One region of the Pseudomonas sp. DW-iso17 genome, then DNA from elsewhere that is predicted to be linked to it. Evidence: predicted binding sites of a transcription regulator. Region 1 holds the regulator's gene; the other holds the start of a gene.
What was found. Region 1 encodes FliA, which starts transcription of late flagellar genes. Its sites were predicted from a motif close to CTAAAGTTTNNNNNNNNNNNGCCGNTAA; they were not measured.
Positions count from the first base shown of each region.

Region 2: the regulator FliA is predicted to act here: its motif matches at 2,068-2,095, upstream of AC4PS6_RS07365 (flagellar protein MotY).

Region 1 is NZ_JBZXEA010000041.1:25,063-30,354, reverse strand. It holds gene flhA (flagellar biosynthesis protein FlhA) at 1-284, shown strand, start outside; gene flhF (flagellar biosynthesis GTPase FlhF) at 296-1,612, shown strand; gene fleN (flagellar synthesis regulator FleN) at 1,718-2,551, shown strand; gene fliA (RNA polymerase sigma factor FliA) at 2,548-3,288, shown strand; gene AC4PS6_RS21045 (chemotaxis response regulator CheY) at 3,456-3,830, shown strand; gene AC4PS6_RS21040 (protein phosphatase CheZ) at 3,849-4,637, shown strand; gene AC4PS6_RS21035 (chemotaxis protein CheA) at 4,649-5,292, shown strand, end outside.
Region 2 is NZ_JBZXEA010000009.1:93,758-99,049, reverse strand. It holds gene AC4PS6_RS07370 (argininosuccinate synthase) at 1-967, opposite strand, end outside; gene AC4PS6_RS07365 (flagellar protein MotY) at 1,096-2,004, opposite strand; gene pyrC (dihydroorotase) at 2,161-3,207, shown strand; gene rnt (ribonuclease T) at 3,204-3,875, shown strand; gene AC4PS6_RS07350 (peroxiredoxin) at 3,940-4,542, opposite strand; gene AC4PS6_RS07345 (bacterioferritin-associated ferredoxin) at 4,786-5,004, shown strand; gene bfr (bacterioferritin) at 5,206-5,292, shown strand, end outside.

The sequences.
Region 1 (5,292 bases):
AACAAATATTGCTCAATAGTATTCAGAAGGCAGGGCAAGGCCAGGAAGAGGGCGTTTTACTGGAGCCAAGCATGGCTGAAAAGCTGCAGCGTTCGTTGATCGACGCCGCACAGCGCCAGGAAATGCAGGGCAACCCGGTGATCCTGCTGGTGGCCGGCCCGGTTCGCGCGATGTTGTCGCGGTTTGGACGCCTGGCTGTACCGAATTTGCACGTGTTGGCTTACCAGGAAATTCCTGACAATAAGCAAGTGACTATCGTCGCGACAGTTGGGCCCAATGGCTGAGGTAGTGGGTTATGCAAGTTAAGCGTTTTTTCGCCGCCGATATGCGTCAGGCCATGAAGTTGGTCCGCGATGAGCTGGGCGCCGATGCCGCGATTATCGGTAACCGTCGGATTGCCGGCGGTGTCGAGCTGACGGCTGCCCTGGATTACACGCCCCAGGCGCTGGCCCCGCGCGTGCCGAACATGGAACTCGAAGACGAGCTGCGCAAGACCGCCTCGCGCATTGTGTCGGCCCAGGCTGAACTGAGCATGCGCGGTGACAGCGATGCCAGCACCAATCGCCAATTATTCGCCGGCCTGCCGCTGACCGCCGCCGAGCCGCTGGTTGAGCCCACCTTTGTCGAACCGCCGCGTCCTGCAGCGCCTGCCCCGGCCGCCGCAGTTGACCAGCGTGTGATCGACTCGATGCGCTTTGAACTCAATGGCCTGCGTGAATTGCTCGAAGTGCAGCTGGGCTCATTGGCCTGGACTCAGTTGCAAGGCAGCAAGCCCCAGCAAGCCAACCTGTGGCGCCGCTTGCAACGCATCGGCTTGTCCGGCCCGTTGTCCCGCGACCTGCTGGCCTTGACCGCCGAAGTCGAAGAACCTCGTCAGGCCTGGCGCATGTTGCTGGCGCATCTGGCGCGCATGATCGCCACGCCGGAAATCGAACCCCTGGAAGAGGGCGGTGTGATCGCCATGGTCGGCCCCGCCGGCATGGGCAAGACCACCACCCTGGCCAAGCTGGCCGCCCGTTATGTGCTTAAGTACGGCGCACAGAATATCGCGTTGGTGAGCATGGACAGCTACCGCATCGGCGCCCAGGAGCAGCTCAAGACCCTGGGCCGCATTCTCAACGTGCCGGTGACCCATGTCGACCCGGGCCAGTCCCTGGCCAATGCCCTCGAGCCGTTGCTGCGCAAGCGCGTGGTGCTGATCGATACCGCCGGCCTGCAAGCCAGTGATCCAGCGCTGCGCATGCAGCTCGAAAGCCTGGCCGGGCGTGGCATCAAGTCGAAAAATTACCTGGTGCTTGCAACCACCAGCCAGAAACAGGTTCTTACCGCTGCCTATCACAGCTACAAGCGTTGCGGCCTGGCCGGCTGCATCCTCACCAAACTCGACGAAACCGCGAGCCTGGGCGAGGTATTGAGCCTGGCCATCAGCCATGAATTACCGGTTGCCTACCTCACCGACGGGCCGCGGATCCCGGATGATCTGCATCTGCCGCGCCGTCATCAGTTGGTCAGCCGTGCCGTGAGTGTGCAAATGCAAGACGAGCCTAGCGAGGAAGCGATGGCCGATATGTTCGCCGACCTTTACCACCACCCGGCTAAACGGGTGGGTTGAGGCAGGATGAACACCGTGAAATGTACCTACATCGATGGTCTGCAAGCGATTCACGCGGCCAAGCCATGTAGCCTGCGTCTAAGCAAGACAAGGTAAAGAAATAAAATGGGCAGCATGCATCCCGTACAGGTGATCGCGGTGACCGGCGGCAAAGGTGGCGTCGGGAAAACTAACGTGTCAGTGAATTTGTCCCTGGCCCTGGCAGAGCTTGGCCGTCGCGTCATGCTGCTGGATGCTGACCTGGGCTTGGCGAACGTGGACGTTCTCCTGGGGCTGACACCCAAACATACCCTGGCCGATGTGATCGAGGGCCGCTGCGAGCTGCGCGATGTGCTGCTCCAGGGCCCTGGTGGCATTCGCATCGTGCCGGCGGCCTCGGGCACCCAGAGCATGGTGCACCTGAGCCCCGCGCAGCATGCCGGGCTGATCCAGGCGTTCAGCGACATCGGCGACAACCTCGACGTGCTGGTGATCGACACCGCCGCCGGGATCGGCGAGTCGGTGGTCAGCTTTGTGCGCGCAGCGCAGGAAGTGCTGTTGGTGGTGTGCGACGAGCCCACCTCGATCACCGATGCCTACGCGCTGATCAAACTGCTTAACCGTGACTACGGCATGAATCGCTTCCGCGTGCTGGCCAACATGGCCCAGAGCCCGCAGGAAGGGCGCAACCTGTTCGCCAAGTTGACCAAGGTCACGGACCGCTTCCTCGATGTGGCTTTACAATACGTCGGCGCAGTTCCCTATGACGAGTGTGTGCGCAAGGCCGTGCAAAAGCAGCGTGCGGTCTATGAAGCGTTCCCTCGTTCGAAATGCGCACTGGCGTTCAAGGCCATTGCCCAGAAGGTCGATACCTGGCCGTTGCCCGCCAACCCGCGGGGGCATCTGGAGTTTTTCGTCGAGCGTTTGGTGCATCAGACGAGCGCAGGACCGGTGCTATGACATCCAGCGGCTACAACCTTTACAAAAAGTCGGCACGTGACAGCCAGGGCGAATTGATCGAGCGCTATGCGCCGTTGGTCAAGCGCATTGCCTATCACCTGTTGGCGCGCCTGCCCGCGAGTGTGCAGGTTGAAGACTTGATCCAGGCCGGCATGATCGGCCTGCTTGAAGTCTCGACCAAATACGACGCCAGCAAGGGTGCCAGTTTCGAAACGTATGCGGGTATCCGTATTCGTGGCGCGATGCTCGACGAGGTGCGTAAAGGCGATTGGGCGCCGCGTTCGGTACACCGCAATACGCGTATGGTCAGTGATGCAATTCGAGCAATTGAAGCAAAAACCGGTCGTGACGCTAAAGATCATGAAGTTGCGGCCGAACTCCAATTGAGTCTCGACGATTATTACGGGATTTTGAACGATACCTTGGGCAGCCGCCTGTTCAGTTTTGACGACCTTTTACAGGACGGCGAACACGAAGGGCTGCACGAGGACGGCGCGAGCGCGCATACGGAGCCGTCACGCGACCTGGAAGATGAACGTTTCCAGGGCGCGTTGGCCGATGCAATCGCCAACTTGCCGGAGCGTGAGCGGCTGGTGCTGGCGCTGTACTACGACGAAGAGCTGAACCTCAAGGAAATCGGTGAGGTCCTGGGGGTCAGCGAATCGCGTGTCAGCCAGTTGCATAGCCAGTGCGCAGCCCGCTTGCGGGGGCGATTGGCCGAGTGGCGCGCGCGCTGACAGGCAGTGTGGGGGCACTGCAGACGCTGCCGTGAGATCGCAAGGTTTCGCGGCTGTGTGCCGTGGTGCCCTGGGCAGTCCTTTTTGTGTAACGCCTGTTGATTGAAATGGCGCGTCCAGGTGCTGGGCGCGTTTAAGACTGCTTGGAGGTCGAATTGGACAAGAACATGAAAATCCTCATCGTTGATGACTTCTCAACGATGCGGCGGATCATTAAAAACCTGTTGCGTGACCTTGGGTTCACCAACACGGTCGAGGCGGATGACGGCCTGACGGCCATTCCGATCCTCAACAGCGGGAGCATCGACTTTCTGGTAACCGACTGGAACATGCCGGGCATGACCGGTATCGACCTGCTGCGCCATGTGCGCGCCGATGAAAAACTGCGCAGCTTGCCTGTGCTGATGGTGACCGCCGAAGCCAAGCGCGAACAGATCATCGAAGCCGCCCAAGCCGGGGTCAACGGTTATGTGGTCAAACCATTCACGGCACTGGCCTTGAAAGAGAAGATCGAGAAAATCTTCGAACGCATCCACGGCTAATGCCATCGCGGGGGAGCTATGGAGCATAACGAAACGTCACAGGGCGACTTTGAGTCGACCCTGAAAAAACATGCTCACCAGTTGGTCGACAGCCTGGAAAAAGGCCAGTTCGCCGATGCGGTGCAGTTGATCCATGAGCTTAACCAGACCCGTGACCGCGGCCTGTACCAGGAAGTGGGCAAGCTCACACGCGAGCTGCACAGCGCAATCGTCAATTTCCAGATTGACCCGCGCATGCCCCAGGCCGAAGAAATTTCCCAGATTACCGACGCCACCGAGCGCCTGTCCTATGTGGTCAGGCTGACTGAGGCGGCGGCCAACCGCACCATGGACCTGGTGGAAAACGCCACGCCCCTGGTCAACGGCATGGCCACCGAAGCCCAGGCCTTGAGCCAGGACTGGGGCCGCTTCATGCGCCGCGAAGTGGGCGCTGAAGAGTTTCGTGAACTGGCGCGTCGCGTCGACGGGTTCCTGTCGCGCAGCGAACAGGAAAACCGCACGGTGGCCAGCAACCTCAACGACATCCTGCTGGCCCAGGATTACCAGGACCTCACCGGCCAGGTAATCAAGCGCGTGACCCAGTTGGTTACCGAAGTGGAAAGCAACTTGCTCAAATTGGTGCTGATGGCCGGCCAGGTCGATCGTTTTGCCGGCATCGAACATGACCGTGAAGCGATCCTCTCTGAAAAAGATCCACAAAAACATCTCGCCAAGGGTGAAGGTCCGCAGATTCATGCCGATAAACGTGAAGACGTTGTGTCAGGTCAGGATGACGTAGATGACCTGTTATCCAGTTTAGGCTTCTAAGGAGCACCCACATGAGCTTCGGCGCCGATGAAGAAATCCTTCAGGATTTCCTTGTAGAGGCCGGCGAAATTCTAGAGCAACTGTCCGAACAACTGGTCGAGCTGGAAAGCCGACCGGATGATGCGAACCTGCTCAATGCAATTTTTCGCGGTTTTCACACTGTAAAAGGGGGCGCCGGCTTCCTCCAGCTCCATGAGCTGGTGGAGTGCTGTCACATCGCCGAGAACGTTTTCGACATCCTGCGCAAGGGTGAGCGTCACGTCGACTCGGAACTGATGGACGTGATTCTCGAAGCACTGGATGCGGTCAACGGCATGTTCAGCCAAGTGCGTGAACGTGCACCGATCACTGCCGCCACGCCGGAACTGCTGGCCGCCCTGGCGCGCCTGGCCGAACCTGCCGATACCGCGGCTGCGCCGGTGGTCGAGGCCGCACCGGAGCCGGTGGCGCAAGCCGAGCCGGACGTGACCGACAGCGAGTTCGAACAACTGCTCAACTCCCTCAGCGCGGTCAAGGCCGAAGCTGAAGTGCCGGTGCAGCCTGCCGCGACGCCGAGCAGTGAAGACATTACGGACGCCGAGTTCGAGTCGTTGCTCGACCAGTTGCACGGCAAAGGCCAGTTCGCGGCGGATGCCGTGGCACCTCCTGCGGCGAC
Region 2 (5,292 bases), on a different contig from region 1:
GGCTCCACCAGTAACCGGTGTAGATCAGGCTGGCGTACTTGGGCATCAGCTCGTCTTTGAGGTGAGCGACTTCGCGGTCCAGGGTGATGGATTCGATGGCGCGGTGGGCGCGCAGCATGATGGTGCCACCTGGGGTTTCGTAGCAGCCACGGGACTTCATGCCCACGTAACGGTTCTCGACGATGTCGAGACGGCCGATACCATGCTGGCCACCGATCCGGTTCAGGGTCGCCAGTACGGTGGCCGGGGTCATTTCAACGCCGTCCAGCGCAACGATATCGCCGTTACGGTAAGTCAGTTCCAGGTACTGCGCCTTGTCTGGAGCGTTCTCCGGGGAGACCGTCCATTTCCACATATCTTCTTCGTGCTCGGTCCAGGTGTCTTCCAGCACGCCGCCTTCATAGGAGATGTGCAACAGGTTGGCGTCCATTGAGTACGGCGACTTCTTCTTGCCGTGGCGCTCGATCGGGATGGCGTGCTTTTCAGCGTAATCCATCAGCTTTTCACGGGACAGCAGATCCCATTCACGCCACGGCGCAATGACTTTAACGCCTGGCTTGAGTGCGTAGGCACCCAGTTCGAAACGGACCTGGTCGTTGCCCTTGCCGGTGGCGCCATGGGAAATGGCGTCGGCGCCGGTTTCGTTGGCGATCTCGATCAGGCGCTTGGCGATCAGCGGACGTGCGATGGAGGTACCCAGCAGGTACTCACCTTCGTAGACAGTGTTGGCGCGAAACATCGGGAAAACGAAATCGCGGACGAATTCTTCGCGCAGGTCGTCAATGTAGATCTCTTTCACGCCCATGGCTTGCGCCTTGGCACGTGCAGGCTCGACCTCTTCACCCTGACCCAGGTCAGCGGTGAAGGTCACCACTTCACAGTTATAAGTATCCTGCAGCCACTTGAGGATCACCGAAGTGTCCAGGCCGCCGGAATACGCGAGAACGACCTTGTTTACGTCGGCCATGCCATCACTCCACGGGGTTGTACGGAAAGGCGACGATTCTACCGATCAAAACCGTGAAATTACAGGGGCGCGACAGCAAATGAAGATAAAGCGACAGATTATGTCGAGTGGGCGACCGATGGTCGCCCTTATGAGGTAGCCGCCGGGTTGCTTGGCGCAATGGTCTGGGGCGCCGGTTTCTCGGGGGCAGCCACGCGCTCCAGCTGAATATTCACACGGCGGTTACGCGCGCGGTTGGCGGCATTGGTGTTGGGCGCCAAGGGGTAGCTTTCGCCATGAAAGCGCATCGTGATCTGCGATTCCTGGATGCCGTTGGCCTTGAAGTAGTCCATCACCGCCAGGGCGCGGCGACGTGAAACGTCACGGTTGGTCAGGCGGTTGCCACTGTTGTCCGAATGGCCGTTCAACTCGACATGGTTGACCGTAGGATCGGCCTTCATGAAGGCAAGGATCACGGACAACTTCTTCTTGGCCGCCGCGTCCAGCTCAATGCCGCCGCCGGGAAAGCCCACTTCGGTCTGTCTGACCTGGTCGTAATTCATGGGCAGCAGCTTGGTGGTGCACAGCTGATAATCGCTGTAAGCCTTGTTGAACTTGACCGGCAGCAGGCGAATTTCCGAGTAACCGCCTTCACGCCCGTAATGCCGCACGGTGGGACTGCGCCCTTCGAGCAATCCCGTGAACAGGCGACCGGCCTGGGCCTGGGAGCTATTGAACAGGACGTCGCCGCTGCCGACACGCACGGCCCCCAGGTTGATATCACCTCGGCCCGGCTGCCAAGGCGCGGCAGCGGCCAACAGGGTTGCGGAGCCGGCGCCGAGGCTGCTGCCATAGGTTTTCAGACGAAACGTCGCCTGTTCGCCGGCCCGGCGTACGAATTCACCGGAACCGAAATCGCTGATCGGCTGGGTCAGGCGGCACTCGAACTGATCGCCCTCTACCTTCCACTCAATATTCTCCAGACGTGTCTGGAACGTGAGGGCCGCCGCAGGCAGGCTGGCGAACACACTGAGCAGGGCTAGATAATACTGGCGCACGGGAGGCTCCACTGGTTTCTACAACACTTCAAAGCGTCATACATCGTTAAGGCATACCCGGAGATATCGGTAGCATCCGGCAAAACTTGATAGCGAGTGCCTGCAAGAGTCTTTTCCGGTAGCATTCCCACCAGATTGACCCGCCTGGAATCCCCAATGTCCGACCGCCTGACCCTGCTGCGTCCCGACGACTGGCATATTCATCTTCGCGATGGTGCTGCGTTACCTCAAACCGTGGCCGATGTCGCGCGCACGTTTGGCCGCGCCATCATCATGCCTAACCTCGTACCTCCGGTGCGCAATGCCGCAGAAGCCGACGCCTATCGCCAGCGCATCCTCGCTGCGCGACCGGCCGGCAGCCGCTTCGAACCGTTGATGGTGCTCTACCTCACCGACCGCACCCAGCCTGAAGAAATCCGTGAAGCCAAGGCCAGCGGTTACGTGCACGCCGCCAAGCTGTACCCGGCAGGCGCGACCACCAACTCCGATTCCGGCGTGACCAGCATCGATAAGATCCTGCCGGCAATCGAAGCCATGGCGGAGGTCGGCATGCCATTGCTGATCCACGGGGAAGTCACCCGTGGCGATGTGGACGTGTTCGATCGCGAAAAAATCTTCATCGATGAACACATGCGTCGTGTGGTCGAGCTGTTCCCCACGCTCAAGGTGGTGTTTGAACACATCACCACCGCCGATGCGGTGCAGTTCGTCAGCGAGGCGTCGGCCAACGTTGGCGCGACCATCACGGCCCATCACCTGCTCTACAACCGCAACCACATGCTGGTGGGCGGGATTCGGCCGCACTTCTACTGCCTGCCGATCCTCAAACGCAACACCCATCAGGTAGCCCTGCTGGATGCCGCCACCAGCGGCAACCCGAAGTTCTTCCTCGGCACCGACTCGGCGCCCCACGCCCAGCACGCCAAGGAAGCCGCATGCGGCTGCGCCGGCTGCTACACCGCGTTTGCCGCCATCGAGTTGTACGCCGAAGCGTTTGAACAACGTAATGCTCTGGACAAGCTCGAAGGTTTCGCCAGCCTCAACGGCCCGCGTTTCTACGGCCTGCCGGCGAATACCGACCGCATTACCCTGGTTCGTGAAGACTGGACCGCCCCTGCCAGCCTGCCGTTTGGCGAGCTGACCGTTATCCCGCTGCGCGCCGGTGAAACACTGCGCTGGCGCCTGCTGGAGGAAAGCAAGTGAGTGAAGACCATTACGACGACGAACAAGAGCACGGCGGTGGTGGCTCGCGCCATCCGATGGCCGAGCGTTTTCGCGGCTATCTGCCGGTCGTCATCGACGTAGAAACCGGTGGTTTCAACTGCGCCACCGATGCCTTGCTGGAAATTGCCGCAACCACCATCGGCATGGACGAACAGGGCTTTGTGTACCCGGAGCACACCCATTTCTTTCGCGTCGAGCCGTTTGAAGGCGCCAATATCGAAGCCGCTGCCCTGGAATTCACCGGGATCAAGCTCGACCACCCACTGCGCATGGCGGTAAGTGAAGAAGCGGCGCTGACCGACATCTTCCGTGGCGTGCGCAAGGCATTGAAGGCCAATGGCTGCAAACGTGCGATCCTGGTCGGTCACAACAGCAGTTTCGACCTGGGCTTCCTGAACGCCGCCGTGGCGCGGTTGGACATGAAGCGCAACCCGTTTCATCCGTTCTCCAGTTTCGACACCGCAACGCTTGCAGGCCTGGCCTACGGTCAGACCGTTCTGGCCAAAGCCTGCCAGGCGGCCGGTATCGACTTTGACGGGCGTGAAGCCCACTCGGCCCGCTACGACACCGAGAAGACCGCCGAGCTGTTCTGCGGCATCGTCAACCGCTGGAAGCAGATGGGCGGCTGGGAAGACTTCAACGACTGAAGTCAAATCCCGCGCATAAAAAAACCGGCCTTTTCAGGCCGGTTTTTTTTACCGTGACGTTGGCTTACAGCTTGCCAGCGTTCTCGGTCAGGTAAGCCGCAACGCCTTCTGGCGAAGCGTTCATGCCTTTGTCGCCTTTTTTCCAGTTGGCAGGGCAGACTTCGCCGTGCTCTTCGTGGAATTGCAGCGCGTCGACCAGGCGGATCAGCTCTTCCATGTTACGGCCCAGCGGCAGGTCGTTGATGATCTGCGAGCGCACAACGCCCTTGTCATCGATGAGGAACGCGCCACGGAACGCCACGCCGCCTTCGGACTCAACGTCGTAGGCCTTGGCGATGTCGTGCTTCATGTCGGCAGCCATGGTGTATTTGACTTTACCGATACCGCCGTCATTGATGGCGGTGTTGCGCCAGGCGTTGTGGGTGAAATGGGAGTCGATGGAAACCGCGACCACTTCAACGTTGCGCGCCTTGAAATCGTCCATGCGGTGGTCCAGGGCGATCAGCTCCGAAGGGCAGACGAAGGTGAAGTCCAGCGGGTAGAAGAACACCAGGCCGTATTTGCCTTTGATGGCTTCAGACAGCTTGAAGCTGTCTACGATTTCGCCATTGCCGAGGACGGCTGGTACGTCGAAATCCGGGGCTTGTTTACCGACGAGTACGCTCATTGGATATCTCCTGATATAGGGGTGACGATTGAAGTAAAAGGACCGGTCGAATCTGCCTGTGGAAACAGACAGAAATATGACGCAATCACGCTTCGTGAAGACCGACCATCATACACCGAAAAAACCGTTCGTCAGCGCACGGGCAATTCCCCCCGGATTGCTGCTGAAACTATTTTGACAATCATTCTCGTTAACATTAAGATCCATCGCACTTAAGCCATAAACCCGCGACGGTTCTCACTTATGTATGTCTGCCTCTGCACTGGCGTCACCGACGGACAAATCCGCGAAGCAATCTACGAAGGTTGCTGCAGCTATAAGGAAGTACGTGAAACCACCGGCGTTGCCAGCCAGTGTGGCAAATGTGCTTGCCTGGCCAAGCAAGTGGTACGGGAAACCCTGACGCAGCTGCAAACAGCCCAGGCCGCGCTCCCCTACCCAGCAGAATTTAAACACGCCTGAATAGGCATGTTTTGAAGAACCGGACCTAGTGTCCGGTTTTTTTATGCCATCAATTCAAATAGTTAGCGCCAAGACGCGGAACACAAACATTCTTATTCCGATTAATTTTCATTTATTATTCAATAACTTAGGTTTGACACTAAGATTTTCACCGCTCAGACTCCGCCCTATACACAGCTATTACAGGGCAGGACCCCAGTCATGAAAGGCGACATCTCAGTCATCCAGCAACTCAACAAAATCCTTGCCAATGAACTGGTCGCGATCAATCAGTACTTTCTGCATGCG